DNA from 3 places in the Mesorhizobium sp. M0816 genome. Region 3 is predicted to be linked to each of the others. Evidence: predicted binding sites of a transcription regulator. Region 3 holds the regulator's gene; each other region holds the start of a gene.
What was found. Region 3 encodes LexA, which represses DNA repair genes until DNA is damaged. Its sites were predicted from a motif close to TGTTCNNNNTGTGTTCNG; they were not measured.
Positions count from the first base shown of each region.

Region 1 (9,713 bases), on a different contig from region 3:
AGCAGAGAGTTCACCCATTTCGCGCGTGCCGTGGTGATCGAGCGGCCTGATCGCCGCGCGGTCGCCGGCGGCGATGCGTTTCGTGCGTTCCATCAGCGCATAGATCGGACGGCTGACGGCGCGCAGGAAGACCAGCCCGATCAGCAGCGCGCCGCCGAGGATGGCGATTGCCGCCAGCGCCACCTTGCCGCGCTCGCCATAGAGATGCTTGACGATGTTGTTCGGCGTCCGCGACAGATAGACGACGCCGGCGACCTTGCCGGAGACCGCAACCGGCATGGCGACGAAGACGCGAACCTTGGTGCCGCGGCTGACCGAATAGAGCGGCGGCGACGGCTGGTCGGGAACCCGCAGCCTGAGCGCGCTGGCGTAGCGGCCGGCAAGCGCTGCGCGAACCTCTTCGACAGCCGCGAGCGACAGGCCGGCCTCCTCACGGCCGGCGATGACCACGCCCCTGGGATCGAGCAGCCGGAAGCCGGCGAGCGTGGTCTTCTGCGTCTCGGCAAGAATGCCCCTCAGGCGTGCGCCGATTGCAGCGAAGGCGGGATCGGCGCTGGCCGCGGTGGCCGCGGGCCGGGTCGGCAGGATCCTGTCGGACGCAAGATCGAGGCGCGGTTCGATCGGCTGGTAGGGAGAAGCCCGATCGCTGGTGTTGGGTGAAGGCACGGGTGCGCCGAGCTTTTCCGGGGCAAGGCCGGCCTCACGGACCTCTTGCGCATAGATCGCGCCAAGGGCGGCACCTTGTGCGATCAGCTCGGCCTCGGTCTGCCTGATCAGCTGGTTCTCGTAGAGCCGGAAGAAGAACAGGCCGGCCAGCGGCAGCGCCATCACCATGATCAGGATGGCAATGACGACCGTGGCAAGCCGTGGCCGCCATTTGCTGCCAATCCATTTTTGGGCGCTCAACTCCCGCATCGGCCGAGCCGGAAGCCGACGCCATGCACGGTCTCGATCGCATCAACGCAGCCGACGGCCGCCAGCTTGGCGCGGATGTTGCGGATATGACTATCGACGGTGCGGTCTGCGACATGGATATTGGCCGCATAGGCGTTGGCCATCACCATGTCGCGGCCAAGCACATGCGCCGGCCGCGCCAAAAAGCCTTTCAGGATCGCGAATTCGATCGACGTCAGCGCCAGCGGCTTGCCGTCGAAGCTGGCTGTATGGCTTGCCGGAACCAGCAACAGTCTGCCATGCGAGAATTGCCGGTCGTCGGCTGGTTCCGGCGTGGGCCGAGCGCGGCGCAGAATGACGTTGACGCGGGCGACCAGCTCGCGCGGGCTGAACGGCTTGATGACATAATCATCGCCGCCCATCTCCAGCCCGAGGACGCGGTCGATCTCTTCATCCCGCGCGGACAGGAACAGCACCGGCAGGTCGGATGTGTGGCGCAGCCGCCGGCACACTTCCAGCCCGTCCATTTCCGGCATGCCGATGTCGAGCACGACGAGATCGGGCGCATGGCGCTCTATCGCCTGCAAGGCAGCCGCGCCGTCCGGCACCGCCAGCGTTTTCATGCCGGCCTTTTCCAGCGCGAAGCAGATGATTTCGCGAATGTGCGGGTCGTCGTCGGCGACCAGTATGTGGTGCGGCATCAAATCAGCGGCCCGGCATGAAGGGTTCGGACATCGGAGGAACCACGAACGGGCCACGCCTGTCGAGGGCGCGGTTGAGCCGCCAGTCACGAAAGCTCCAGCCCCGCCAGTTTTCCTGACCGGCGCGGAAGCGTGCTTCGTCCTGTGCATACCAGCCGGCGAGTTCGCGGATGGAGGCATCCTCCGCGGAAACCGTCCTGCTCTGGTGCCGGACGAAGCGATCGAGCGCCGGCAAGGCGCCGGGCCCGAGCGAGCGCAGGTACCAGACGTCGAGATGGGTGCCTTGGCCGGTCATTTCGAAGCAATGGTCGACATTGTAGTTGGCGATCAGCGCGGCAAAGTTGATGAACGAGCAGGCATAGAGCGTCGCCGATAGCGTCAGAAGATTGGCGGAAAGCAGCCATTCGTTGGACTTTTCGCGCGCGATGCGGGCTATGATCAGGACAAGGCCCGCCGCCACCAGCCCCATCCAGACGAAGGCGGCGACACGCCAATAGGTCAGCGCATAGATACCGATATAGAGATCGAGCCGCAGGATCGACGAGATCACCAGGAGGATGTTCTGCGCCACCCAGGCATAAACCAGCCGGCGGATGAGCGGATCACCGGAGGTCGCACTTCCCGGCCGCAGCGCCGCCAGCACGAAGCCGGCGGCCAGCAGCGCCGTGACGATCAGCGGATAAGCGCCGCGATGCGCGTAGGTGGCATAGGTCAGCCCGTCGGGAAGCGCGATGCCGCCCCACAGATAGGTGGCGTCGAGTGCGCTCTGCACCGCGAACAGGATGTTGAAGACGACGAGCGCGCGGAGGATAGCGGCCTTGCCGAAGACGATGTCCTCGATGGTGGGACTTATGGCTGGCCTCGTAGGTGTGCTGGCAGGCGTTCCCAACCGGGGAATATGCCGGAGAAACCGCGGCAGGCGCGGCCGCAGAAAGGCCCATAGGCCGACGAGCACGGACAGCCAGAAGGCAAGACGCGGCAACTGCGTGAGGTTGAGCAGGGCGAAGAGATCAATCAGTGAAAACCAGTATTCGATGACCGGATTGGCGGCGCCGAACAGCGCGAGAAACACTGCGCCGAGGCCCAGCGGCATGACCCAGACGGCGATCGCCGCAAGGCGCACGCGCCGCCGGCCAAGCCGCCGCGCCGCCATGCGCCAGCGGAAGAAATCCAGGACGAGCCGAAATGGCGTTGCAAGCAGGAACAGCGAGAGTTGGCCGGCAATACGGGCAAGGCCGCGCCGCAACCGTCCGGCCAGTGAAAGCGCGAAGATGGCCGTCGCCGCCAGCGCGATCGAGACGGACAGTGCGCTGACATTTTCCACAAGCGGCAGCAGCGCCATAAACAGCGCAACCGGCTTGAACCAGAACCTGCCATCGTTGAAGGCGCCGAGAGGATGGAGAGCCATGCTCGCCGCTGCAATCGCAACGCCGAACAGGAAAAGCGTGATGCCCGCCGGTTGGCCATAGAAGAAAAAATCGGCCAGCGCGACGAGCAGGACGGCAACGCCGAAGCGGTTGCAATAGCTCGGCGCCGCCGAGAGGAATACTGTCATGATCGGGCTTTCTCGGCGGCTTTGATGCGGCCGGTGGGCGGGGATTTCCGGACGAAAGGGAGGAGGTTTACCGAAGTCCGGGGCGGATCGACGAGCCACCAGCTTTCGCGGCGAAGCCGGTATGGCAGGGACCAACGGGAGTTCGTTCGCTCTTGCATGCCGCCCTTGTCGCATCCGGTCGGGTGGCAAGCGGGGCGGAGACGAGGAGATTTTCCGAAATTGCGTGCAGTTTTTATGCACGGCTTGCCTCGGCCGGCTGCAGACGGCATAGATCGGAGATGACCACCGAAAGCTACCGCCCGCGCCGCTCGGTGCTTTACGTCCCGGCTTCGAACGACAAGGCGCTGGCCAAGATCCAATCGCTGGCCTGCGATACCGTCGTCATCGATCTCGAGGACGCCGTCGCCCCGGCCGACAAGCCTTCCGCGCGCGAAAAGCTGGCGGCGATTTTCGCCGGCCATTCCAACCGGCGCTGCGAGATGGTGGTGCGCATCAATGCGCTGTCGAGCGAATGGGGCGCCGACGATCTGCCGGCCGCGGCAAAATGCACGCCCGACGCCATCCTGCTGCCCAAGGTCGACACGCCGCGCGACATCCTCGAGGCCGGCGACGTGCTCGACGACAATTTTATCGCGGACGAGGTCAAGCTGTGGGCGATGATCGAGACGCCCAAGGCGCTGCTCAATATCGGGCCGATCGCCGAGCTCGGCCGCGACCCAGCCTCTCGCCTGGTTTGTTTCGTTGCCGGAACGAACGACCTGATCAAGGACACCGGCATTCTCGCCACGCCCGATCGGCGCTATCTCGTGCCATGGCTGATGCAAATGGTGCTCGCGGCGCGTGCCGGCGGCCTCGACCTGCTCGATGGCGTCTTCAATGATTTTCGCGATATGGACGGGTTTGCGCGCGAGTGCACGGAAGCGGCCGCCATGGGTTTTGACGGCAAGTCGCTGATCCACCCAGCTCAGATCGAAGCCGCGAACCGCGCCTTTGCACCGTCGCCCGAAGCAATAGCCGAGGCGCGCGCGGTCAAGGATGCCTTCGCGTTCGCCGAAAATGCCGGTAGGGCGGTAGTTGCGCTGAACGGCAAGATGGTCGAGCGGCTGCATCTGGCGCAGGCCGAAAAACTGCTGGCGAAGGCCGCCGCTGTTCGCGCATGACTAACGTAACTGACGACAGGATTGAAGAATGAAACTCTACCGCTTTCTGTCCGGCCCGGACGATGCCAGCTTCTGCCACAAGGTGACGGCGGCGCTGAACAAGGGCTGGCACCTGTTCGGCTCGCCGACCTATGCCTATGACAAGGAGGCCAAGACCATGCGCTGCGGCCAGGCGGTGGTGAAGGATATCGAGGGCCAGGAATACGGCCCCGACACCAAGCTCAGCGATTGGTAGACGCTGAAATCGCGGCGAGATGTCCGCGGGACAGCGCCCCCCTCTGTCCTGCCGGACATCTCCCCCACGCGGGGGGAGATCGGCCATCATCCCGGGCTTCGCCAAATCTCAATGTTAGAAAGAGGGCGCGGTCGGCGAAGCTGCCAATCTCCCCCCAAGTGGGGGAGATGTCCGGCAGGACAGAGGGGGGCGCGAAGGAATGAGACGTCGGACTGTTGCGTAACCTCAGCCGATCGGCACCCCCTACTCCGCCGCTTCTTCGATCTTCTCCATGTCGTCGTCCGACAGGCCGAAATGGTGGCCGATCTCGTGGATCAGCACATGGGTGACGATGTCGCCCAGCGTTTCCTCGTTCTCGGCCCAATAGTCGAGGATGGCGCGGCGATAGAGCGTGATGCGGTTCGGCCCCTCGCCGGTCTGCGGGTTCCAGCGCTCGGCGATGCCGCGCCCCTCGAACAGGCCGAGCAGGTCGAAGGGCGTTTCCAGCGAAAGGTCGTCCATGATCTCGTCGGTCGGGAATTCGGCGATCTGAATGACGATCTCGCCGGTCAACTTGCGAAAGTCCTCCGGCAGATGGGCATAGGCCTCCAGCGCCAAGAGCTCAATTTCCTCCATCGTTGGCGAAAGCTGGTCGTGCCAGATGCGTGTTTGGTAGATGCGAGCCATGCTTTGTCCTTTGATCCCGGCATATAGGCTTTCAGGCCGGACTCGGCAAATAGCGGGGCTGCCGCCTTTGCCCCAGGATCATAAGCAGGAATAAATTCAGCGTGTCGTAATTCGCGTACGCGCTAAGGAGGTGGTACCGTGCTGAACAAATTTCGAGCCGATGAGTCGGCGGAAATGGTGGAAGGCGCGTCCTAGAGTTCCGCGACACCTTTCTTGCCCCTCGGGAAGGTTTGGTGGTGGTGATTGAGGTCTACCTAGACGAATCTGGCACTGACCATGACTCGCAAATTCTTTCCGTATCCGCCGTTTGGGCTTCAAAAGAAGACTGGCAGATCTGGACCCTCGATTGGATCGTGGCGAAGGCGCCGATAAAAATTCACCACTCGGTCGATTGCCATAACAGGCATGGGGAGTACGAAGGGTGGACCCGCGAAAAGCGAGATAGACACGTCAAGTGCATCCTGCCGGTAGTCAAAAACCACTACATTCGGGGCATTATCGCCGCCGTCGACAGGCGGAAACTGAGCGAGGTCTTGGCTCACAAACATAGCTTAGCCATCAAGCCGGAAGACATGGTACGCGGCTGGTACTACATCTGCCTGCAATGGGCCCTTCGCAGCACGTGGGAGAAACTCGCATCGGAAGGCCACGATAACATCGCATTCGTCCATGAAGCCAACCAGTACAGCGCGGCGGCGACTGAGGCGTTCCAGCAAGTCCAGCGGCATTTTCCGGGAAAATCGGCGACTTTCAATTTCGGCTCAAAAACCAGGCACCCACCGCTTCAATGCGCAGACGTATTGGCATATGAGGGGAACCATCAAATGAGGAATTTTCGCGGTCCCCTACGAAAACCCCTCCAAGCTATCGACCCTAGCTTCAGCCGCTTTAGCTTTCGCAAATATGACGATGAAGAAGTCGATCAAATCGCCGACTTTACCGCCCAATATTTGAGACGTGTCGCTTCAGAATTGGCTTCAGGCTAGAGTCAAAAGCCGCCCCTTTTTTATGAACCCAGCCTCCCGAGCGGTTTCCTTGAAAAGCTCGGGTTGCTCTTTCTGGGAATAAATTCCCCATGACTCCGCTTGACTCTTCGAGCGGCCTCTGGAATCTATAGGGAACATAACAGGAACAATTGTGAGTGGAAGCTGACCGTCATGGCGACAAGCGCCGTGGCGCGGGAGACTGTTTTTGCCCTGCGCCGCCAGATCGCGAAGATCGAAGGGACCTTGCCCGAGCGCCTGGAGGCGCCGGCCAGTTCGTCGTTTGACGCGGATGTCCCTCGTCAGAGTCTGACACCCTCTCGGCATCCGACACCCGCTCGGAATCTGACCATTGTCCGGCGCGGCCTCGCCGTGGCGCCGCCCGATGCGTTTTTGCGCACCGGCGCCGAGCGCCTCGATGCTGCGCTGAGCGGCGGCCTGCCGAAGGCGGCGGTGAGCGAGTTTCATGGCGCCGCGACCCGCGATGCCGGGGCCGTTGCCGGTTTTGCCTTGTCGCTCGTCAGCCTGATCCTCAGCCAGGGGCCGCGATTGCCGGTGCTGTGGATCGGCACATCCGAGGTTTTCCGCGAGGCCGGCTTTCCCTATGCCAGGGGGCTTCACGCCTTCTTCGGCATCGAGCCGGAGCAATTGCTGTTTTCCGAGGCGCCAAGGCTGCTCGATGCGCTGTGGATCGCCGAGGAGGCTGCCCGGATGACGGCGCTGGCCGCCGTCATCCTCGAAATCCGCGGCAGCCCGCAGCGGCTTGACCTCACCGCGACGCGGCGGCTGCACGCCCGCGCGCAGAGTGCGGGCCGGCCGCTGTTCCTGCTGCGCCAGGCCGGCGAGCCCGAACCGACGGCAGCGCCCGTCCGCCTCATCCTGTCGGCGGCACCGGCGGCAACGCGTAAGACGCTTGCCGGGCCGCTCGCCGGCTCGATCGGCCGATCCGCCTTCACCGTCGCCATCGGCAAGAGCCGCACGGCCTTGCCCGGAAAATTCACACTGGAGTGGAACCCCGATGAACGCATATTCGAAGAAAGACGGGGCGAGCAAGGAAGGTCTCAGGAATGGGCCCCAGAACGGCCAAAGAATCCTATCCCTGTGGTTTCCGCATCTCGCCGCCGAGAGGATCCTGCGGCAGCGTCTGGGGCGGTCCTGGCGTTCCCGGCCGTCGGATCACCTGCCGCTGGTGATCAGTCACCGCGACCGGAACGCCCAGCGCATCGCCGCCCTCGACGAGCGGGCCGAGGCGCTTAATCTGAAGCGCGGCATGGGCATAGCCGACGCACGCGCCATGCATCCCTCGATCGACATCGTGGAGGCCGATCCGGAGGCCGACCGGCGCCTGCTCGAAGGCCTCGCCGACTGGTGCGACCGCTATACCCCGCTGGTGGCGCTTGACGGGACCGACGGCCTCTATCTCGACGTCACCGGCTGCACCCATCTTTTCGGCGGCGAACGCTCGATGCTGGACGATATCCTGTCGCGTTTTTTCCATCAGGGCTTCGATGTCCGCGCCGGGCTTGCCGCCACGCCTGGTGCTGCCTGGGCGGCGGCGCGGTTTGCTGGCGACCGCATCGTGCCCGATGGTGAGGAGGAAGCGCTTCTCGCGCCCTTGCCGCTGGCGGCGCTGCGCATCGACCCGGAGGTACGCGCCAGCCTCGAAAGCGTCGGCCTGCGCACGGCGGGCGCCGTCATGGCGGCACCGCGCGCGCCGCTGGCCCGCCGCTTCGGCGCATCGCTGCTCTTGCGCCTCGACCAGGCGCTTGGCCGCCTCGAGGAGGCCGTGTCGCCGCGCCTGCCGGTGGCACCGCTTTCGGTCGAGCGTCACCTTGCCGAGCCGATCATGCTGACCGAGGACATCGAGCGGCTGACCGGCATGCTGGCGACCACCTTGAAGAGCGACCTCGAGCGTCGCGGCGAGGGCGCAAGGCGGCTGGCGCTGCTGCTTTTCCGCGTCGATGGCGGCGTCAGCCGCATCGCCGTCGGCACCTCGCGGCCTCTGCGCGAGCCGCGGCTGATCCAGAAATTGTTCCACGAAAGGCTTGCCGCGCTCGAACAGGATATCGACGCCGGCTATGGCTTCGATCTTGTGCGCCTTTCGGTGCTGACCGCCGCCGCCTTCGACATGCAGCAGGCCGACCTTGCCGGCGAGACGAGCGACGACGGTGCCGATATCGCGCTTTTTGCCGACCGCATTCGCGCCCGGCTCGGCGAAGGCGCGGTCTTGAAGACGGTCGCCGTCGAGAGCCATTTGCCGGAGCGCGCCGTCGCCACCCTTCCCTTCACGGAGGCGCCGCAGAGAAGCTCGCCGCCGAAGCAGCCGGACAAGGCGAAGGACGCTCCCACGACCGTCTTCCAGCCGGAACGGCCGATCCGGCTTTTCCGTTCGCCCGAGCCGATCGAGGTGCCGGCCACCGAAATGCCGGAAGGCCCGCCTTTGAACTTCCGCTGGCGGCGCGCGCTCTATCGGGTCGCGCGCGCCGAAGGGCCGGAGCGCATCGCGCCGGAATGGTGGCGAGGGGCGGCGGGACGAGAAGATGCCCCGACCCGGGATTATTTCCGCATCGAGGATGCCGACGGCCGCCGTTACTGGCTCTATCGCCAGGGCCTTTACGGCGCCTCGCAGCCCTCGCCGCGCTGGTTCATGCATGGGATCTTCGCATGAATGCGCTGACGGCCAACCCCTATGCCGAATTCGGCATCCAGTCGAACTTCTCGTTTCTGCGCGGTGCCTCGAAACCGGAGGAGCTGGTGGTCGCGGCAAAATTCCTGGGGTTTTCGGCGATCGGTCTCGCCGACCGCAACACGGTGGCGGGCGTGGTGCGCGCCTGGCAGCAGGCCAAGGTGGAGGGTGTTTCCTATCATCCCGGCTGCCGCCTGGTTTTTTGCGACGGCACGCCGGACATCCTCGCCTACCCGCAGGATCGCAAGGGTTGGGGTCATCTCTGCCGCATGCTGACGCGGGCCAATCTGCGAGACGAGAACGAAAAAGGGGCGACGCTCCTCAAACAGAACGATCTTCTCGAATGGGGCGATCTCCTGTCGCTCGCCATACTGCCGGATGTGTCGGCGGACGCGGAAACCAGCCTCGCACTCCTTAGCCGGCTCAAGGATCGTTTCGGTGAAAACCTGCGGCTTGCGGTTTCGCCGGATTACCGCGGCAACGACCGCTTCCGTATCGAGCAGGCGGCGGCGATGGCGGAGCTGGCCGGCATCCCGTTGATGGCGACCAACGATGTTCTCTACCATACGTCGGAACGGCGCCCGCTGCAGGACGTGCTGACGGCGATCCGCCTCAATGTGCCCGTCGCCGAGGTGGGGCTGGAGTTGGCGGCCAATGCCGAGCGTCACTTAAAGCCGCCGCTGGAGATGGCACGGCTTTTCCGCAGGCATCCGCAAGCGCTGGCGGAAACGCTGCGTTTTGCCGGCGAGCTGACCTTCTCGCTCAGTGACCTGCAATACAACTATCCCGACGAGCCGACGGAATCGGGTCTTGGGCCGCAGGCCGAACTGGAA
Region 1 covers NZ_JAMYOT010000009.1:171,348-181,060, forward strand. Annotated here, with positions in the region: gene NKI17_RS16490 (ATP-binding protein) at 1-915, opposite strand, end outside; gene NKI17_RS16495 (response regulator transcription factor) at 903-1,595, opposite strand; gene NKI17_RS16500 (DUF4153 domain-containing protein) at 1,600-3,150, opposite strand; gene NKI17_RS16505 (HpcH/HpaI aldolase/citrate lyase family protein) at 3,429-4,310, shown strand; gene NKI17_RS16510 (DUF1737 domain-containing protein) at 4,339-4,545, shown strand; gene NKI17_RS16515 (metallopeptidase family protein) at 4,789-5,211, opposite strand; gene NKI17_RS16520 (DUF3800 domain-containing protein) at 5,445-6,197, shown strand; gene NKI17_RS16525 (ImuA family protein) at 6,369-7,451, shown strand; gene NKI17_RS16530 (DUF6504 family protein) at 7,384-8,862, shown strand; gene NKI17_RS16535 (error-prone DNA polymerase) at 8,859-9,713, shown strand, end outside.
Region 1: the regulator LexA is predicted to act here: its motif matches at 5,353-5,370, upstream of NKI17_RS16515 (metallopeptidase family protein).

Region 2 (9,713 bases), on a different contig from region 3:
GCGGGTACGGGCCTTGCCCGGAGCGTCGCGTGTCGCGCGGCCAATGATCTGGACAATCTCCGTCAGGCTCGACCGATAGCCGACCGTCAGCGCGTGCTCGCACCAAATCCAGTCAAACCCTTCCTTTGCCATACCAAGAGCGATGATGATGTCGACATGGTCGCGGTTGTTCTTCTGCGCCGGATTCTTCAGAGCTGCGGAAACGCGGTCCCTCTTGGCGGGATCGTCGTCGACCAGGTCGGCAATTCTAAGCACTCGGCCCTCTGGGGTCATAACCAACTGGAAGCCGGTTAATGGATCGGCTCCCTGCCAGTCGCCCAGTTCCTCAATGATGTGCTCGACCTCGCGGATCTTATCCTTAGTGCTTTCACGTGCGTTGACGTTCGGAATGTGGATGATGGTTTTTTCTGAGGGATCCAGCACCTTCAGAATGTCGTCGGAATAGGGGCCTGAATAAAAATAGTAGCCGATATCGAGCTCTTTCAGATACTCGTAGCCGTTCAGCTGCTCGTAGTAGGTGTAGGTGACGGTATCGAATTTGGACTCGTCATCGGGCGACAGCACGGCGTCCGCGTCACCCCGGAAGTAGGAACCGGTCATCGCCACGATATGCACGCGGTCCCGGCCGATAAATTGGCACAAATGCAGGCCGAGCTTGTTGTCGGGGTGGACTGAGACGTGGTGGAACTCGTCCACAACGATCAACCGATCGTCAAATGCTTCGACTCCGAACTTGTCCACCGCGAACCGGAAGGTGGCATGGGTGCAAACCAGAACCTGGTCGCCGCTGGCGAGGAAAGCTCCCAGCGCGTTGACCTTGCCGCCATCGGCTCCGGGCGCATTACAGAGGTTCCATCTGGGGGCAACGGTCCAGTCGGCCCAAAAGCCGTATTTCGTCAGCGGCTCGTCGTTAAAGCTCGATCCGATGGACTTTTCGGGCACGACGATGATTGCCTGCTTGAGGCCCTGGTTGTGGAGCTTGTCCAGGGCAATAAACATAAGCGCCCGGCTTTTGCCTGACGCCGGCGGCGATTTGATCAGCAGGTACTGCTCGCCGCGCTTTTCATAGGCGCGCTCCTGCATTGGGCGCATGCCGAATTCGTTGGCTTTGGCAGAATTGCCCGTGTGGGCGTAGGAGACCGAAATAGACGGTACCGATTTCAATTCACTGTTCACGCGCTTGCCCCTGCCCTTTGTTTATTGGTCGCTCCCTGCGCACCGATCATCTTGGTGTAAAGCTCAAACAGCTTTTCCAGTCGCTCGGTGTCGTTGCGGAAATGGCGGCCGATATAGATGCGCTCAAGCACTTCGTCGTTGCGCTCGTGCGCCCCGCGCAGATCAGAGGGCATGGCATCTGGATCGTAGAGATCGGCGATCGTAGCTGGGAAGTGGGCCTCGCGCGCCAGCAGGATGTCTTCAGCGCAGCGAGTTAGGTCACCCTTGTTCTTCGCGGTGAGGGTCGGGACTGGGAAGGTATTCCAACCGAGGGTGTTAGAATATGAGAAGTCTGTTCGCATCCGAACACAAACGGTTCCAATCCACACCCAATGAAGCCGCGAGGCCACCAGAGCCATGTTCCAGAGCGACGCACCAAAAAATCCGTAGTTTTTGTTGCTAAGTATTGTTCCCTTTTCCACAATCCCGCATGGCAGATACTGTCGATTTTCAGAGCTTATACCTGGGACGACAATGATTTCCTCGTCACCATTTTGCCTGATCTCCACGAAGCGGTTCGGAGTTTTGGCTGCCTCTAGCGTCGGGATTTTCGGGCTTTGACTGCGCATTTGGGTTACCGCGCTCAACCTGCGGTCTATTTCGGATGAACGCCTCGCCTCCTCAATATGCGCGTCAAGAATCCAGAGACAGTAACGCTGCATTCCTTGAATGAACTCTGACGCACCTGGGAATGGTCGCAAAAAGCGTATTGCCTCTGGTGTTTCTTTCAACAATTGTCGACGTTCGTCGAAATTCAAAATTAGGTTTCCTCCATCGGCCGGTTTATTACCCCAAGTCATATTGGCTCTATCATCGGAAGGGACCGATAGCTTATTTACTATAATGTTTGGGCCTGACACGAGATAGGCATTGATGTTGTCGATTTCTTTTACAATAGAAAGCCCATCGTCAGCTATCGAAAACAGCCGGCGTATCTTTTTGGGGTGATTGGAAATCCCAACTATCGCGACGGTAACCCCAGCGTTGTGACTGGCTAGATTGGCCCATTTGAAGGACGTATGCGCGAAGACGATTTCGTGCCCAGTCTTAAATATGAGAGGCCAAAGGATCGGAACTTGCTGTCCCTGACAAATCGAATTCGTCGAAACTAACGCTGTTGCGGCATCTGTATGCGTTCCGTAGTCAGCGGCTTTCATGAACCAGCCGGCCACATAATCCAGAGATTTCCAGCTTTTCGTCCGACTGCCGAAAATAGCCTCCAGCTCTGATTTTTGCTCATCGGATTGCCATGTCGACCCAAGGTATGGCGGATTCCCGCAAATATACGTCTCACCGCCCTCATTCTCGAAGTCGATCTGAGCCTGTTCAAGTGGCGCATGAAAGAGGTCGTCGGCATGGAATTTGACCCCTGTCCCTGTCGGGGGGCAGACGCTCAACCAGTCCAACCGCAACGCGTTGGCGCAGGTGATCCAGTTCATTGCATCGAGCGGCAAGAATTCGGCCAAGGCTTCCTTTTGCCCCCGATAGAGCACATCGCATTGATACTCGGCGATGATAAGCGCCAGGCGAGCGATCTCTGCTGGAAAGTCCCTAAGTTCAATGCCCCGGAAATTGGTGAGCGGGATCTCGCTACGGCAATCGGATTCACCGCGTCGCCGGTTAATCTCTGCCTCAATCGAACGCATTTCTTTATAAGCAATGACAAGGAAATTCCCCGAGCCGCACGCTGGATCGAAAACTCTAATCCTGGCCATGCGCTTGCGCAGATTCAGGAGCATGCGGGGGTTATCTGCAGCCTCCTCCAGCTTCTCCCGTAAATCGTCTAGGAAGAGCGGATTCAACACCTTCAGGATGTTCGGCACGCTGGTGTAGTGCATGCCTAGCGCCCCGCGCTCCTCATCGTCGGCAACGGCCTGGATCATCGATCCAAAGATATCCGGGTTGATCTTTTTCCAATCGAGATTGCCAATGTGCAGCAGATAGGAACGCGCAATCTTGCTGAAGCGAGGCACATCGGTGCTGCCCGAAAAAAGGCCGCCGTTCACATAAGGAAACACGTCAGCCCATCGGGGCAGCTTCGCGCCCGCCCTCTCGGTGGTCTTGGTGTTCATGGCCCGGAATAGCTCGCCGATTACCGCATGTGTGTCGGCGGAATCCCTGGCGCTCATTCGCTCGATCGTGTCTGTGAAGAGGCCTGACTGCATGAAAATGTCGGTGTCTTCGGCGAAAAAGCAGAAGATTAGCCGAGCCATGAAGTGGTTCATGTCCTGGCGGCGCGCGCCCGTGCCCCACTCCGGGTTCTCCTTCAAGAGCTCGACATAAAGTCGGTTCAGTCGGCCCGTAGCCCGTATATCGAACGAACTTTCTCGGATTTGCTGAACGGTGGTGATACCCGCAAGTGGCAGGAAAAACCCAAAGTGGTCCGGGAAGTCCGGATAGGCGCAAGCTACTGTCTCACCGCTCGTCAGGTCCTCGGCCTCAAACACCTCGCCGTCCGTCGCCAGCACGAACTTTGCCTTCGCCCTGACCGTCGCCGGGCTAGCCCTGAGGGATGCCAGCGTCTTGCCGACCTCGCCTACCGGCGATACGGCGATGTGAATATTGCTGGTCTGGAGAACGCCGCCCACGTCCGACTTATTCGATGCGCCAGCGCGCAACCGCTTTAGCGTGGTATCCTTGTTGCCGAAGGCTTGGAGGAACAGGTATGGGAACTCCTCCCTGTCAAACGGCTGCTCCGCTAGGGCCGATATAGCCTGTTCAATTTCCACCGCGTTCATCGGCTACGCTCTCCAACTGTACAGCTGGGGCAAGAGATGGTCGGTTCGATCACTGGCAATGTCCTTTGTCCCTCAAGATTTACCCCAAATCCAAGATGTATGTATTCAGTCACGAACGGCCGGTGCTTACAAAACAAGCACTGGGCTAAGCTGCCACCTGGGGCAACTCATCCCACCGCGTGGTGAAACACGGCGATTTCCGGTCGAACTTGGTAGACCAGAATCGTTTCAGGCCCATCGCTGCCGGCACAAGCGTGTCCCGGCCAAATCGCCCATTGACGGCATCCATCGCTGTATTCAGCCTAACCCGCTCACCCCGATCGATAATGGCCAGCAAGGACGTTTGCACCATGGTAGCGGGCACCAGTTCGGTCAACATGATACCGGCCTTGGCGTAACGGTATCCACTACGCCAAGCGGCGGCGGCCGCGGTCGTCGTTGCCGCAACCAGCTCAAGGGCATCGTCGGTCGGCTCTAAAAACGCAATCGCCTTGCCTGTGTGGCTCCATTTGTCGCCATTGAAGGCGTTGGTGTGCATGAACACGAAGCCCTGCACGGCACAGAGTCCGTGCCGGCGCAGTTTCTCGGCTGCTCGCGTCGCATAGGCCGCCACCGCCTGCTGCATCTCGACGAGCGAGGTCACTGGCCTGCCGAAGCTGCGCGTCACCGCAATCCCCTTCCGACCGGCCGGCAGGGTTTCCAAGGCAAGACAGGCAATGCCGTTCAGTTCATGGATCATGCGCTCGCCCACGACGGTGAGCAGTTGGCGGCCCCGTTTCGGGTCCAGCGCCCGCAGTTGGCCAACAGTTTCGACCCCGATCGCCTTGAGTTTGGCAGCCGAGGCAGCACCTACACCCCACAAGTCGTTTACCGGCGTTGCCGGTAGGTACTTCTCCCGGACACCAGCGTTGCTGAAATCGCACACCCCGTTGAGCTCCGCATTGGTCTTGGCGGTTCGGTTGGCAAGCTTGGCCAGCGTCTTGGTCGGCCCGATGCCGACGCAGGTCGGGATGCCGGTCCAGGTCCGCACGGTCTGCCGCAGGTTCTGCCCATAGGCGACATAGTCGCTGCCGCCAAGGCCGGTGATGTCGAGGAAGCTCTCGTCGATTGAGTAGACCTCCACCTCCGGTGCAAACTGATGGTAGATCTCATTCATCCGCCGGCTCATATCCCCGTAAAGCGTGTAGTTGCTGCTGAACACCTCCACCCGGTTCTTGCGGCATAGGTCGCGAATTTTGAAGTACGGCGCGCCCATGGCGATGCCGAGTGCCTTCGCCTCAGGCGTTCTGGCGACCGCACAGCCGTCATTGTTGGACAGCACAATCACCGGCCGGCCATTAAGCGCCGGTGCAAAGGCGCGCTCGCAGCTGCAGTAGAAACTGTTGCCGTCAATCAGCGCGTACACCCGCCCTACGCGCGGGGCTTGTGCAGCGTCCACGTGACCACCCCCCAGATTTCGACCTGGGAAACGTCATCCATCGGAAACGCCTGCATGTCTTTGTTGGCAAAGGTGGCTCGGCGGATTGCCACGCCGAAACAATTTCAGGCTGGTCTCGCCGTTGATCACGGCCACGACCACCATGCCGTCCTTCGGCTTGACGCTCCGGTCCACCACCACAACGTCGCCATCATAGATGCCGACATCGCGCATCGAACTCCCTGCCACGCGCCACAGGAACGTTGCGGGTCTATTTTTGACGAGGATGCGGGTGAGATCCAGTTCTCCGTCGAGGAAATCGTCGGCGGGGCTGGGAAAGCCCGCACAGATTCGGGTGCCCATCACAGGAAGCACGATCGGCCAGTCCGCTGGTTGGCCAACATAGATAAGATGCGAATGACTGTCGTGCATGCGTCGAACATAACAGGAACATATTCCTGCGCCAACGAATTTGATTGCGGTTACCGAAATCGAACACCCGTTCCGGCGGGCGACAAGTCGCGGGCTGAGCCTGTCCCGGACTGAGAGCAGCGAAGATAGGGGGCTACTAATGGGCCGCGGGCCTCTCCTTATCCGAGGTCAGAAACATTCCTTGGATCCAATCGATATTGGCAAAGCCGTGCCGCGGAGCTCCCCCTACAAAAAAGGGGCACAAGGCGGAAGCACCGAAATGCCCGCCAGCGGGACGAAGCCAGTTCGGTGCTGGAGAAAGTTCGTGGCCCTGAGACCGGTTCAACAGGGCGGCCGTAGGAGCATCAGCATAGCGCCGCCCGTCAGGCGGGATGAGGGACCGACAGCCCCCGGCGAAGGGCGCCGTATAAAGCGCCACCCAGACGTCGGCTCGCCTCGATGCCGATGGCGGCAGTCAGCCACGGACAGCGGACGTCCCGCGGGCGGTCACCGGAGGTTTCGAAGCACGTGCAAAACTGCATCCAAAACGGCATTCTATTTTTATGGATAATGGAACGAACTTGGCGGAACTGTCTCGCGGAGTCAGACAGTCAGCTAAACACTCTTCCTAGTCTGCCCAACGAGGCACCGCCGTCCTCGTTGCCACCGACGCCATGTTGAGGTTACTCATTGTGGTGTGTTCACAGAACTCTGCTCGAATACGTCTTTACATTCTCTATGAGTTTGCTTACGCCTTCCCCAAGGGTAAGGGGGCTTCAAAAGTGTTTAAGATCATACCGGTTGCTGCCGCTGCCGCGCTTCTCAGCGCGTGCACGGTTGAACAAAACGAAAATTTCCTTCCGCAAGTTATTGGATCCAGTCCCACCGTCGCCGTCCAAGCGCTAGGGCCCGGGGCGTACTCCATCAGCCCTTCATATGGCTATGCAATCTCGACACCAGGTATTTATACCTTTCACAAAGATGGATCGGCTTACCAAATCTGCGAAAATGACATGGGTATCGCAGCAATTAAGGGCCTTTCGACAAAAGTCGCAGACCATGACGACTCTTTAGAAGATAACCTGGCCTCAACAAATTTCGCTCTTTCTGTTCCCGGAATTGGCACAATTACTGCGCCGTACAAGAAAATCAAAGTGGATGGCTACCGCATCACGCACCTTGTGTCTGGCGACTCGCGAAATGCAGCCGATTTCGTTCTAGCCAACCTGGGAACAAGCTGTCGAAAAGACGTTCTCAAAGGGAATCGCCCTTACATGATCGTCACCGAAGTGGCGAATGCAAAGAAAGTATACACGCTTTCTAAGGGCGCGTTCCAAGCGGCATTCGCCGCCGGACCCGCGTCGCTATCGTGGGCCAATCCTGAAATAAAATCCACGACCAGAAGCAACGTCACCTTCGCCATTCAAGGAAAATATATCGCGGCTGGCAGCAAGCGCAAATAGTGATCGGTGGCGCGCTGGCTCTCCGTTTAGTGTCAATGTCGCAGCCTCGGATGGTGTGTCGCATGGAACGTTCAGCTAAATGGAGACGCCGAGGACGGGATTGTAGGGCCCTGATGGTCCCTGCCTTTCTTGCATTCCTTGCTTGGTCGCCTCCCGCCCATTCGGGCGGCGCCACTTTCGATGATGCAACCAAAAAGCAGTTCGAACAGGCCGTTTCTCTGAGGAAGTCCGTGAAGCTGGAGGAGGCCGAGAAGGTGCTCGAACAGATAATGAAATCCAGCATGCAAAACGACGAGGTGGGCATCGTCAACGTTATTAAAGAGAGAGGAACGGTAAAGTTTCTACAGAAGCGGTGGGATTCGGCGGCAAGGTTCCTCGGGATCTATTACGAGTTCAGTTCCGACGACATGGAAGCCCTCGAGATGCTTGGGAAGTCGCTGAGAATGATTGGGCGATATGAGGAGGCGGAGACCGTTTACGAACGAGCCGTCTATCTCGATCCCGACAGCTTCGAGGTGCTGGACGGGCTGCAAAACATTCACAGGAGGCTGGGGGACAACTATCAGGAGTCGGACCGACCAGAGCTCGCTGAGGCGGAGTTCGGCAAGGCGCTCGATATTGTCGCAAAGATGACGAAACTGTCGGAGGGCAAGAACGACGAGCAGTTGCGTGTCTCGAAGTTCGCGAAGGCCAAAATCTTCTACGAGAAGAATAGCTACAGCGAGGCTGTCGCCGCCTATGCAACCATTGTCTCGTCCTATCCCGACTTCAGACCAGCCCAGGAGGAACAGGCGGCCCTTGCGCTGGACTACGCGAAGGCTCGAGGCGGTCCCGCCCAAGTTCAGGCCGCCTTGGACTTATACCGTGCCCTCTACAAGAGTGCCAAGTTGACGGACGAGATCGCTTACAGCGGCGCAGGATTTGCCGAAGCTGCCGCGCGCACGAAGGACCTCCCCGCCGATGTCGTGACCGAAGCGGAAGAGGCCGCGAGGACTGCATTAGTGGATGCGGACCCTAACGATCCCTATCCTCACTACGCGAGCGCCGTGCTGATGTATGCGACCGACGCGAAGGACGATGCGATTAGTCAGTTGAAAGAAGCTATTAAGTTGGAGCGAAAGCGCGCTGCCGATCCGTATCAGAATGACTACGCCAGACTGGTGGAGTACGAAAAACTGATGCAGGCCTGGACCGGCAGCTGAGGCTTATGCGTCGGAGATCCGACTGTTTGCACGGCGCACGACCGCATCGCGTCGAGCGGTGGGTTTCATGTACCTAGCCATCGTTTTCCTCCTGAATACCCACCCCAGAATGGGGGATTCTCTTGGCACGCAATATATAGGATAGGAAGCCCTCGATCTGACTTCAAGTGCCTGAGTGCTAGAGCGTGACTGCTGCCTAACCACAAGGTTACGCCGCTGCACGCACTGTATTATTTTGGTTATGAGATCGACCAAAATCAATATTTGTAACACTGGCAGTATTTTAGCTCTTGCAGATGTGTGAATGATGATGCATGACTTTTGTTGCAAATTCTGTTCATTGCTGGCCGCACTCTAACATGTCTCTTAGTGGGGGATGCTTACATGGAACTTGATCGCCGCCAACTTCTGATGACCGCTGCAGGAACATTGGCTACTTCATCTGCCGCCATATCGTTCGCCCAAGCGAAGACTCCCCGATTGGCGGATCTCACCGACCAGCCATCGAGAAGCGACCTTTATGAGTGGATCGTTAACATAGCAATCGCGAAGCTGCAGCCGGAGGATGAGGTCGACAACACCGGAGGTTCCTATATTCCGGGAGACTTTACTTTTCCCGAGGATTCCAGGACCGATCCCCAGACGAACCTTAAGCGTGAGGGTTATCATTGGGGCGTCGACGTCAGCCACTACTCTGGACGCGTAGATCTCAGGTCCTTGCGCGACGACAAGAACATCAAGTTCGTCTACATAAAGGCTACCCAGGGGACACAGTTCAAGGATAAGAAGTTTGCCGGGTTCTGGTCACAGGTGAAAGCGCTGCCCAAGCATCCGACTAATACGCTTCGCAGGGGCGCCTATCACTTTCTCGCCGCAGGCAAAACCGGAGCCGCCCAGGCGGACACTTTCCTCAACTTCGTGAATTCCCATGGCGGCATCGAAAAGACCGACATGCCTCCCGTGCTCGATCTCGAATGGGATATTGGCAGACCGGCCGGTCCGGACCGCTGGAGGGATTATTCCCCCGATACCATACTCTCGTCAGTGAAGGCCTGGTGCGCGAAGGTGCAGGAGCAAACCAAACGGGTACCGGTCATTTACACGGCGAACTCTTGGTGGCGGGAACGCGGTATCGCACCGAAACGGATTTCCGAGCTCTCGGACTACGGTATCTGGATCGCGGACTACTCCCGGTCGGGGCAGGCCAGTGAAGACCCCAAGGTTCCGGGCGGTGCAAAATGGAAACTCTGGCAGTTCTCAGACAAGG
Region 2 covers NZ_JAMYOT010000004.1:189,465-199,177, reverse strand. Annotated here, with positions in the region: gene NKI17_RS07750 (DEAD/DEAH box helicase) at 1-1,176, opposite strand, end outside; gene NKI17_RS07745 (class I SAM-dependent DNA methyltransferase) at 1,173-3,953, opposite strand; gene NKI17_RS07740 (Y-family DNA polymerase) at 4,099-5,391, opposite strand; gene NKI17_RS07735 (LexA family protein) at 5,425-5,802, opposite strand; gene NKI17_RS07730 (hypothetical protein) at 6,564-7,244, shown strand; gene NKI17_RS07725 (tetratricopeptide repeat protein) at 7,358-8,446, shown strand; gene NKI17_RS07720 (glycoside hydrolase family 25 protein) at 8,831-9,713, shown strand, end outside.
Region 2: the regulator LexA is predicted to act here: its motif matches at 5,806-5,823, upstream of NKI17_RS07735 (LexA family protein).

Region 3 (9,713 bases):
CGCCGCCCACAACGCCCAGGCACTGCGCGACATGCTGGCCGGCGCAGCCGGCGCCTTTCGCGATACGGTGCTGATGAATGCCGGCGCCGGGCTGGTGGTGGCCGGCAAAGCGACGACCCTCGCCGACGGCATGGTAACGGCGGCGCAGGCCATCGACAGCGGCCGCTCGCTGAAAGTGCTCGACAGGCTGATCGAGATTTCGAACGGTTAAAACCATGTCCGACATCCTGCGCAAGATCGAGGCTTACAAGCGCGACGAGATCGCGGCGGCCAAGGCGCGCGTGTCATTGGCCGAGATCAAGGCACGGGCGACGGATGCCGACGCGCCGCGCGGCTTTCTTTCCGCCCTTGAAGCAAAGCGCAAATCCGGCAGGTTCGCGCTGATTGCCGAAATCAAGAAGGCTAGCCCATCCAAAGGCCTGATCCGCGCCGATTTCGATCCGCCGACGCTGGCCAGGGCCTATGCGAAGGGCGGTGCCGCCTGCCTTTCGGTGCTGACCGACGCACCCTCCTTCCAAGGCGCGCCCGAATTCCTCACCACTGCGCGCGCTGTCGTCGAGCTGCCTGCATTGCGCAAGGATTTCCTGTTCGACCCCTATCAGGTCTACGAGGCCAGGGCATGGGGCGCCGATGCCATCCTGATCATCATGGCCAGCGTCGACGACGCGTTGGCAAGAGAACTCGAAGCGACAGCGTTCGGGCTCGGCATGGACGCGCTGGTCGAAGTGCATGACGAGGCTGAAATGGAACGCGCGCTGCAGCTGTCGTCGCGGCTGATCGGAATCAACAACCGCAATCTCCGGACCTTCGAAACCAGCCTACAGACCTCGGAGCGGCTGGTAGCGATGGTGCAGGCCGACCGCCATCTGGTCAGCGAGAGCGGTATCTTTTCGCACGACGATTGCCGCCGGCTGGAGCAGAGCGGCATTGCGACTTTCCTGGTCGGCGAGAGCCTGATGCGCCAGCAGGACGTGGCCGCGGCAACGCGCCTGCTGTTGACGGGCAAGGCGCCGGCAGAGGCCGTTTGAGGATGGCGGCCGCCCTCACTCATCTTGGCGCGCAGGGCGAAGCCAACATGGTCGATGTCGGCGACAAGGCTGAGACGGTGCGCACGGCAGTCGCAGAAGGTTTTGTCGCGATGCGGCCCGAGACGCTGGACATGATCCTCGCCGGCGACGCCAAGAAGGGCGACGTGCTGGGCACAGCGCGCATTGCCGGCATCATGGCGGCCAAGAAGACGCATGAACTGATCCCGCTTTGCCATCCGCTGCTGCTGACCAGGATATCTGTCGATATCGAGGCGGACGCCGCGCTGCCCGGCCTGAAGGTGACAGCATTGACCCGCGTCACCGGCAAGACCGGCGTTGAGATGGAGGCTCTGAGTGCCGTCTCGGTCGCTTGCCTGACCATCTACGACATGGCCAAGGCGGTCGACCGCGCCATGGTCATCTCCGGCATCAGGCTGGTTGAAAAGACCGGCGGCAAATCCGGCGACTACAAGATCACCGGAGACGGGGCCACCGAGGCAGGCCGATAATGGCGCTGGTCCCAGTTGCCGAGGCGCTCGAGCGCCTGCTGGACGGCGCAGCAGCGCTGCCGGGCGAACGCGTCGCACTGCTGGATGCCGCCGACCGCGTGCTGGTGGAGCCGGTTGTGGCGCTCCGCACCCAGCCGCCGTTCAACGCCTCCGCCATGGACGGCTATGCCGTGCGGGCGGCCGATATCGCGTCCGTACCGGCAAGGCTTTCGGTGGTCGGCATGGCGCCGGCCGGACGCGGCTTTGCCGGAACGGTGCAGCAGCGGCAGGCCGTGCGCATCTTTACCGGCGCGCCGCTTCCCGAAGGCGCCGACACTATCGTCATCCAGGAGAACGTCCGCGATCTCGGTGGCGGCAGCGTCGAAGTGACGGAACCGACGGTGCAGGGGCGCAACATCCGCCGCCTCGGGCTCGATTTCGCCAAGAGCGATGTCCTGCTGCCCAAAGGCCGCCTGCTCGACCCGGCGGCCTTGTCGCTGGCGGCATCGGCCAATCACCCCGAGGTGCGCGTGGTCAAACGGCCGCTGGTCGCCATCATCGCCACCGGCGACGAATTGCTGCCGCCGGGCAGCGATGTTGGCCCCGACCAGATCATCTCCTCCAACGCCTATGGTGTCGCCGCTGCCGCACAGTCGGTCGGTGCGCGCGCGCTCGACCTTGGCATCGCGCCGGACCGCAGGGAGGCGATCGCTGCGCTGGTTGAAAAGGCCGTGAAGGCTGGCGCGAACGTCATCGTCACGCTGGGCGGTGCCTCGGTCGGTGACCACGACTTCGTCCATGACGTGCTGACCGGGCAAGGCATGACGCTCGATTTCTGGAAGATCGCCATGCGGCCGGGCAAGCCACTGATGTTCGGGCGGCTGGGAGACATTCGCTGCATCGGCCTGCCCGGCAATCCGGTGGCAAGCCTGGTCTGCACTCAGCTCTTCCTGAAGCCGCTGCTGGCGCGGCTCGGTGGCCGCGCCTTTCAGCAGGATATACGTCGGGCACGGCTCGGTGCTGCCATGCCGGCCAACGATCTCAGGCAAGATTATGTGCGGGCTGTTGTCATAGATGACACCGGTACGCTCGTGGCGACGCCGTTCGGCATCCAGGACTCCTCGATGCTGAAAATGCTGGCCGATGCCAACGGGCTGATCGTTCGCGCGCCGTTCGCTCCTGCCGCGGCGGCGGGCTCCCCCTGCGACGTACTGATGCTACGCTGAACCTGCCTCACTCCGAAATCAAGGTCCGGGTCAGCGGATGGTCTGGATCGGCCAAACCGTCGATGATGTTGAAATGATGCCGGTCAGGCTCGACCACCGAGCTGGTCGCGGTACCCAGGCCGATCCAGATGTTGGCCAGCAACGCGCTCTGACGCAGGAATTCGGCGCGCTCGCCGCCGCCGGCCCAGCAGGTCAGGCGGGCCTTGTCCATCGGGCGCAGCAGCACCGGACTTTCGGCCTGCGCCTCGGCCTCATCGATCGCCAGCGTCTCGTTCATGCCGGTGCGCATGATCGGGCGCAAATCGTGCACCCCCGAGATCGACACCACGTGACGAACGCGCCGGACCACTTCGGGCGCCAGCGGCGTCGTCGCCGTAACCATCCGGCTAACAAGATGGCCGCCGGCCGAGTGTCCGGTCAGCATCAGCGGCCCTGGAACCATCGCCGCCGCCTTGCCGATCGCCGCGCCGACTTCCTTGACGATGCCGCCAATGCGTATCTGCGGACAGAGCGTGTAGGACGGCATCGCCACCGCATAGCCGCGATCAACAGGGCCAGTGGCAAGATGCGACCAGAAACTCTTGTCGAATGCCATCCAGTAGCCGCCATGAACGAACACCACGAGTCCCTTGGGCTTGATGGCCGGCAGGAAAAGATCGAGCCGGTTGCGTGGGTTGTCGCCATAGGCCATGTCGAGCCGCGCCCTGCCCTCGGTCGAAAGCACGTCGCGGAAAACCCGCGCGGGCTCGATCCAGGCCGCCGGCCAGCGATCGCTGCCGGCTATGTTGGCGCCGTTGGCATAGGCGTTGTCCCAATCGGCAATGTGACGTTCGAACACCCTGCGCCCTCCCTGGCAATATAGCCTTGCAACGTAGCCGTGAGCATCGCGCGGCGCGTCGTCGCCAGCCTCACGATTCCAGCTCTCGCATCAATCTCAAGTGACAGCCGCCTTGATGGCGAAGCGCGCTTCCTTCCACGCACCGGTGCGCAGGATGTCCTCAAGCACTTCGACGGCCTGCCAGACATCGGCATAGCCGACATAGAGCGGGGTGAAGCCGAAGCGCATGGTCGATGGCGCGCGAAAATCGCCGATCACGCCACGTTCGATCAGCGCGCGCATGACCTGGTAGCCATGCTCATGCATGAATGAAATCTGGCTGCCGCGTTTTTCCCCATCGCGCGTGCTTTCGAGCGTGAGCCCGTAAGTGCCGCACTTTGCCTCGACAAGCTCGATGAACAGATCCGCCAGTGCGATGCTCTTCTTGCGCACCGCCGTCATGTCGACATCGTTCCAGATGTCGAGCGCGCCCTTCAGCGTGCGCATCGACAGGACCGGCTGCGTGCCGCACAGAAACCGGCGGATGCCGGTGCCGGCCGCATAGCCTGGCTCGAAGGCGAAGGGCCGTGCATGGCCCCACCAGCCGGTGAGCGGCTGCTGGATGTCGGAAAGATGCCGCTCAGCCGCATAGATGAAGGCAGGCGCGCCCGGGCCGCCATTCAGATATTTGTAGGTGCAGCCAACGGCAAAATCGGCGTTTGCCTTGTCGAGTTCGACTGGCATCGCGCCGGCGGTGTGGCAGAGATCCCAGACGATCATCGCCCCGGCTTCCTGAGCCCTGCGCGTCAGCGCCGGCATGTCGCGCAGTTCGCCCGACTTATAGTTGACGTGGTTGACCAGCACCACGGCGGTGCGTTCGTCGATCAGCTCTTCGATGGTCGGCGCGTCGACCCCCGAGAGGCGCAGCAGCGTATCTTTTCGCGTCGAAACCACACCCTCGGCCATGTAGAGGTCCGTCGGAAAACTATCGCCCTCGGCGACGATGACCTGCCGCTCCGGTCGCATGGCCATGGCGGCGTGCAGCAGCTTGTAGATGTTGACCGATGTCGTGTCGCAGACCACCGTCTGGCCGGCCGCGGCACCGATCAGGCGCCCGAGCTGGTCGCCAAGTTCAAGCGGCATGTTGAACCAGCCGGCCGTGTTCCATGCGCGGATGAGATCATGCGACCATTCTTCGGTCGCGGCCTTGTGCAGTTCATCGAAAGCGGCACGTGAAGCAGCTCCTAGCGAATTGCCGTCGAGATAGATCACTCCTTGCGGCAACACAAAGCGGTCGCGCATCGCGCGCAACGGATCCGCGGCATCCATCGCCTTTATGGCCACGAGATCGGGAATTCCTGTCATGATTTGTCTGCTCCCCCAAGATCCAACGCAACGCCGGACACGCATCGACTGTTCTTCCATTACCTGGTTGCGCGCAGCAAGGCTCCACCGGCGAGAAGCAGCCTGACCAGGCGGTGGAAACCGGGACTTAACCCGAGGTTGGCGTTTTGAATTCGTTTCGTTCACGGTGCATTGACCAAACCGCACAGTCGATACGGGTTCAATTCCGTGCCTTTTGCCGACCGACGGCCGATGCCAGTGCCGCCTTCTAGGAGGCCAGAAGGGCGCAAACGAAAGCAGAATCAAGGCGATGAGGCTCGCGGCGGTGAAAATGCGGTACGCCGGTAGGGGACGTCGTTTGTTTCCCGAGCCTTAACGCATTCATTAAACTTTAAACAGTTGCGGAACACAACTGGAACAGATAGTGTTTGTTCTGGGTTTGTTTTTCTGATTCTGTTGGGGGTCGCTATGCTGACACGCAAACAACACGAACTGCTTATGTTCATCCACGAAAGGTTGAAGGAAAGCGGTATCCCGCCTTCATTCGACGAGATGAAGGAAGCGCTCGATCTGGCTTCCAAATCCGGAATCCACCGGCTGATTACGGCGCTGGAGGAGCGCGGCTTCATTCGCCGTTTGCCCAACCGGGCCCGTGCGCTGGAGGTGCTACGCCTGCCTGACTCGATCGCCCCCGGCCTCAATGCGGCACGCAAGTTCTCGCCGAGTGTCATCCAGGGCAGCCTTGGGCAAGGCGCCCCTCGGCAGGGCAAGCCGACATCGTCGCGTGTCCCTGCAGCCGGCAATGACGACGATGTCGTCGCCGCCGTTTCGATCCCGGTAATGGGCCGCATCGCGGCCGGTGTGCCGATCGATGCCATCCAGCACCAGACGCATTCGATTTCGGTGCCGCCGGATATGATCATGGGCGGCGAGCATTATGCGCTCGAGGTCAAAGGCGATTCGATGATCGAGGCTGGCATTTTCGACGGCGACACGGTGATCATCCGCAATGCCGATACGGCGAGCCCCGGTGAGATCGTGGTGGCACTGGTCGACGAGGAGGAAGCGACGCTGAAGCGGTTCCGCCGCAAGGGCGCCTCGATCGCCCTGGAAGCCGCCAATCCGGCCTACGAGACGCGCATCTTCGGACCAGACAGGGTCAAGGTGCAGGGCAAGCTCGTCGGACTGATCCGCCGCTACTGAGCTCCGCCCTTGGCGCCGGCTTTGGGGTTGTCGGCCCTGCGGTATGGCGGCAGGCCCCGTGCCGCGCGTGAAAATTTCCGCTGCACGTGCCAGGGCCGGTATGATTTTTCGACGGCGAAGCGGATCTCGGCGCGTGTTGCCGCTTGTGGATCGAAATAGACGGCGGCACTTCCCGCGCGCGCCAGTTGCCGTTTGGTGACGACGAGGACCAGCCGGTCGTAGTAGCAGGGGTTATGGGCGGTGGCGTCGTCGATGACGATCAAGCTGGCAAAGGCGCAGGCTGGCCGCGCAGTATCGCGGTCCTTGGCTTGCGCGATGATCGCGCCGGATGGATGCCTGGCAAGGCAGAGGCCGTCCGTGCAAATGAACGGCATGCCCGGCGGTAGGTCGGCCGGATCGGCAATGTCGAATTGCGGGTCGTTCTTTCCAGGCGTTTCCGGCGCGACGATGGCCTCTGATGTGAGCGCGCGTTTCCAGTTGTCGATGGTGAACTCATTCGGGCGTGCCCGGTTGACCGCGAGTTCACCGCTGCCGATCGGCAGCGCGACCAGCCGCGCGTCCTCCGAGACCAATACGTCGGGTATGCGTGTCTGCGTTGTCGTCAGCAAGCCGGCGAGCGCAAAAGGAAGTGCCGCCAGCCGCAACCAGGTCGTCGCCATGCTGGCAATGACGAGGGCGATCGTCACCAGAAGGACGGATCTCAGCGAAATCAGCCCGACCGCATCGATCGGCGAGCGCTCCGAGATCCACCCGGACAGGGCGATCATCGCCGTCAGCCCCTTGCCCATGACATAGAGGAAAGGGCCATCCGCACCGAACGGCATCGCCAGCGCGCTGAGAACGGCGAAGGGCATGACGACCAGTGAGACGATGGGCATGATGGCCAGATTGGCGAACAGGCTGAGCGGCGCCACGCGCTGGAAATGCCATATGGCGAAAAGCGCCGTGGCGCTCCCTGCAATGATCGAGGTCATCGCCAGACCGCACATGCCCAACAGGACCTTTCGAGTGGCAAAGCGTAGCGGCGACCGCCGCGGTGGCGGCGTGGTGGCCCTGCCGGCGCGGTAATCGGACCAGCCTGCATAGGCGCCGACAAGGGCCGCCGTCGCGGCGAAGGACATCTGGAAACTCGGACCGACCACCTCGTGCGGCGACACCAGGATGACCGCGATGGCCGAGATCGCCAGGTTGCGCATGGTGAGCGCGGCCCGGTCGAACAGCACGGCGATAAGCATCACCGCCAGCATGATGAAGCTGCGTTCGGCCGCAACGACAATGCCGGAAAAGACGAGGTAGGCCGCAATCGAAAAAAGCGCGGCGGCCGCGGCATATTTCTTGACCGGCCGTCGCGATGAGAAATCGGGAAACAGCGCAAAGGCACCCCGCAGCAGCGCCATGATGGTGCCGGCGACCAACGCCATATGCAGCCCCGAGATGGAGATGATGTGGTAGATGCCGGTGCGCCGCATCGCTTCGTTGATCTCCTCGGGAATGCCGGCGCGCACGCCGACGATCAGCGCAGCAGCAATCTCGCCCTCGGCACCGCCGATGCGGCTGCGGATATGGTCGGCGATCGATTCGCGCGCGTCTTCGATCGCGGAAGAAAGCTGCGCGGCAAGCGGCATGCTGCCCGACGACACGACTTTCGGATTGCCGAGAAAAAAGCCGCTGCCGCCGATACCGGCGAAATAGCTGTCGAAGGAGAAATCATAGCTGTCGGGCCGCACCGGGCCGGTCGGCGGCAGCAGCCGCACATAGCCGGTGATCTCGGAACCGGCGGTCAGCTCAGCCGGTATCTTCATCGCCGAAACGCGGACCCGTTCCGGCATGTAGCGCAGTGTCGGCCTGGCCGTTGAGATCACATCGATTGTCAGCCTGATGCGGCCGCTCGCCATGGGCTCGTACGATACGACGCGACCCGTCAGCCGCGTCGAGATTTCGGAGCCGAGCATATGCGTTCCGACACGCCATGTCTCGAACTTGGCGGCAAGTACGCCAAGCGCGCAGAGCAGCGCCACCATGAAGCACAGGCGCGTCCTGGGCCATGACCGCGAGACGACGGCACAAAGGGCCGCGAGGAGCGCGATTGCGATCGGCTGTGGAAAGGCCGGCTCCACCGACAGCCCGAAATATACGACCACCCCGCATGCGAGGAACACCGGCACCAGCAGGAAGGCGATGCCGCGGTCGAGTTCCAGGCCGGCTGCCGAGGTTACGCTGTTGCGGATACGGGACGGTGACGGGAGGCGGAAACGCCTAGGCAGGCGTACGATGGGCTCGCCCGCGGGCACGAGAACCGTTGCTGGGTCGCTGGCCGGCAGCGACGGAGCATCGAAGCGCGGAGCGGGTAGCAATGCCGGTGCCGGCAGGACAGGCGGGGGTGCGGCAAACAGCAAGCGTTCGCTGACGCCGCTGCCAACGTCCTCGCCCTCGCCCGCACCACGGCCTCGCACAGCCATCGGGTCTGCCCCTTGCGCCCTCGACCTCCTATGCTACATGAACGCGCAACGCGCGAAAGTCCGCAAACCCACTTCCTTCGCCCGCCTGAGAGTTCCATGCCCGATAAGGTCGTCACCCGTTTTGCCCCCTCGCCCACCGGCTATCTGCACATTGGCGGCGCGCGCACGGCGCTGTTCAACTGGCTGTATGCCAAGCACACAGGCGGCACGATGCTGCTGCGCATCGAGGACACCGACCGCGAGCGCTCCACCGATGCGGCAAGCGCGGCCATTCTCGACGGGCTTTCCTGGCTTGGCCTGACATGGGACGGCGAGCCGGTGTCGCAGTTCGAGCGTGCGCCGCGCCATCGCGAGGTGGCCGAGGAACTCGTTCGTATGGGCAAGGCCTATTATTGTTATGCGACGCCTGCCGAGCTAGAGGCAATGCGCGAGAGCGCACGGGCCAAGGGGCTGCCTCCCCGCTATGATGGACGCTGGCGCGACCGCGACCCGTCGGAGGCGCCGCCCGGCGCCAAGGGGGCGATCCGCATCAAGGCGCCGACAGACGGCGAGACGGTGGTGCATGACCGCGTCCAGGGCGACGTGCGCTTTCCCAACAAGGATCTCGACGATTTCATTATTCTGCGCTCGGACGGCAATCCCACCTACATGCATGCCGTCGTCGTCGACGATCACGACATGGGCATCACCCACATCATCCGCGGCGACGATCATTTGACCAACGCCGCACGCCAGACCGTAATCTATCAGGCCATGGGCTGGGAGGTGCCGTCGATGTCGCATATCCCGCTGATCCACGGTGCCGACGGCGCCAAGCTGTCGAAGCGGCACGGTGCGCTTGGCGTCGAAGCCTATCGCGCCATGGGCTACCTGCCGGAGGCGCTGCTCAACTATCTGGCGAGGCTTGGCTGGAGCCACGGCGACGATGAGATCATGTCGATCGCCGACATGATTGCATGGTTCGACATTGGCGACGTCAACAAGGGCGCCGCCCGTTTCGACTTCGCCAAGCTCGAGGCGCTTAACGGCGTGCATATGCGCCGGATGAACGACGCGGCGCTGCTCGACATCTTCATCGCCACTCTGCCCTATCTTGAAGGCGGCCCGGCAATCGCGGCGCGCCTCGACGACAGACGCAGGGCGCAACT
Region 3 covers NZ_JAMYOT010000021.1:84,784-94,496, forward strand. Annotated here, with positions in the region: gene trpD (anthranilate phosphoribosyltransferase) at 1-211, shown strand, start outside; gene trpC (indole-3-glycerol phosphate synthase TrpC) at 216-1,028, shown strand; gene moaC (cyclic pyranopterin monophosphate synthase MoaC) at 1,031-1,537, shown strand; gene NKI17_RS26810 (molybdopterin molybdotransferase MoeA) at 1,537-2,742, shown strand; gene NKI17_RS26815 (hormone-sensitive lipase) at 2,750-3,580, opposite strand; gene kynU (kynureninase) at 3,677-4,924, opposite strand; gene lexA (transcriptional repressor LexA) at 5,372-6,106, shown strand; gene NKI17_RS26830 (ComEC/Rec2 family competence protein) at 6,100-8,565, opposite strand; gene gltX (glutamate--tRNA ligase) at 8,662-9,713, shown strand, end outside.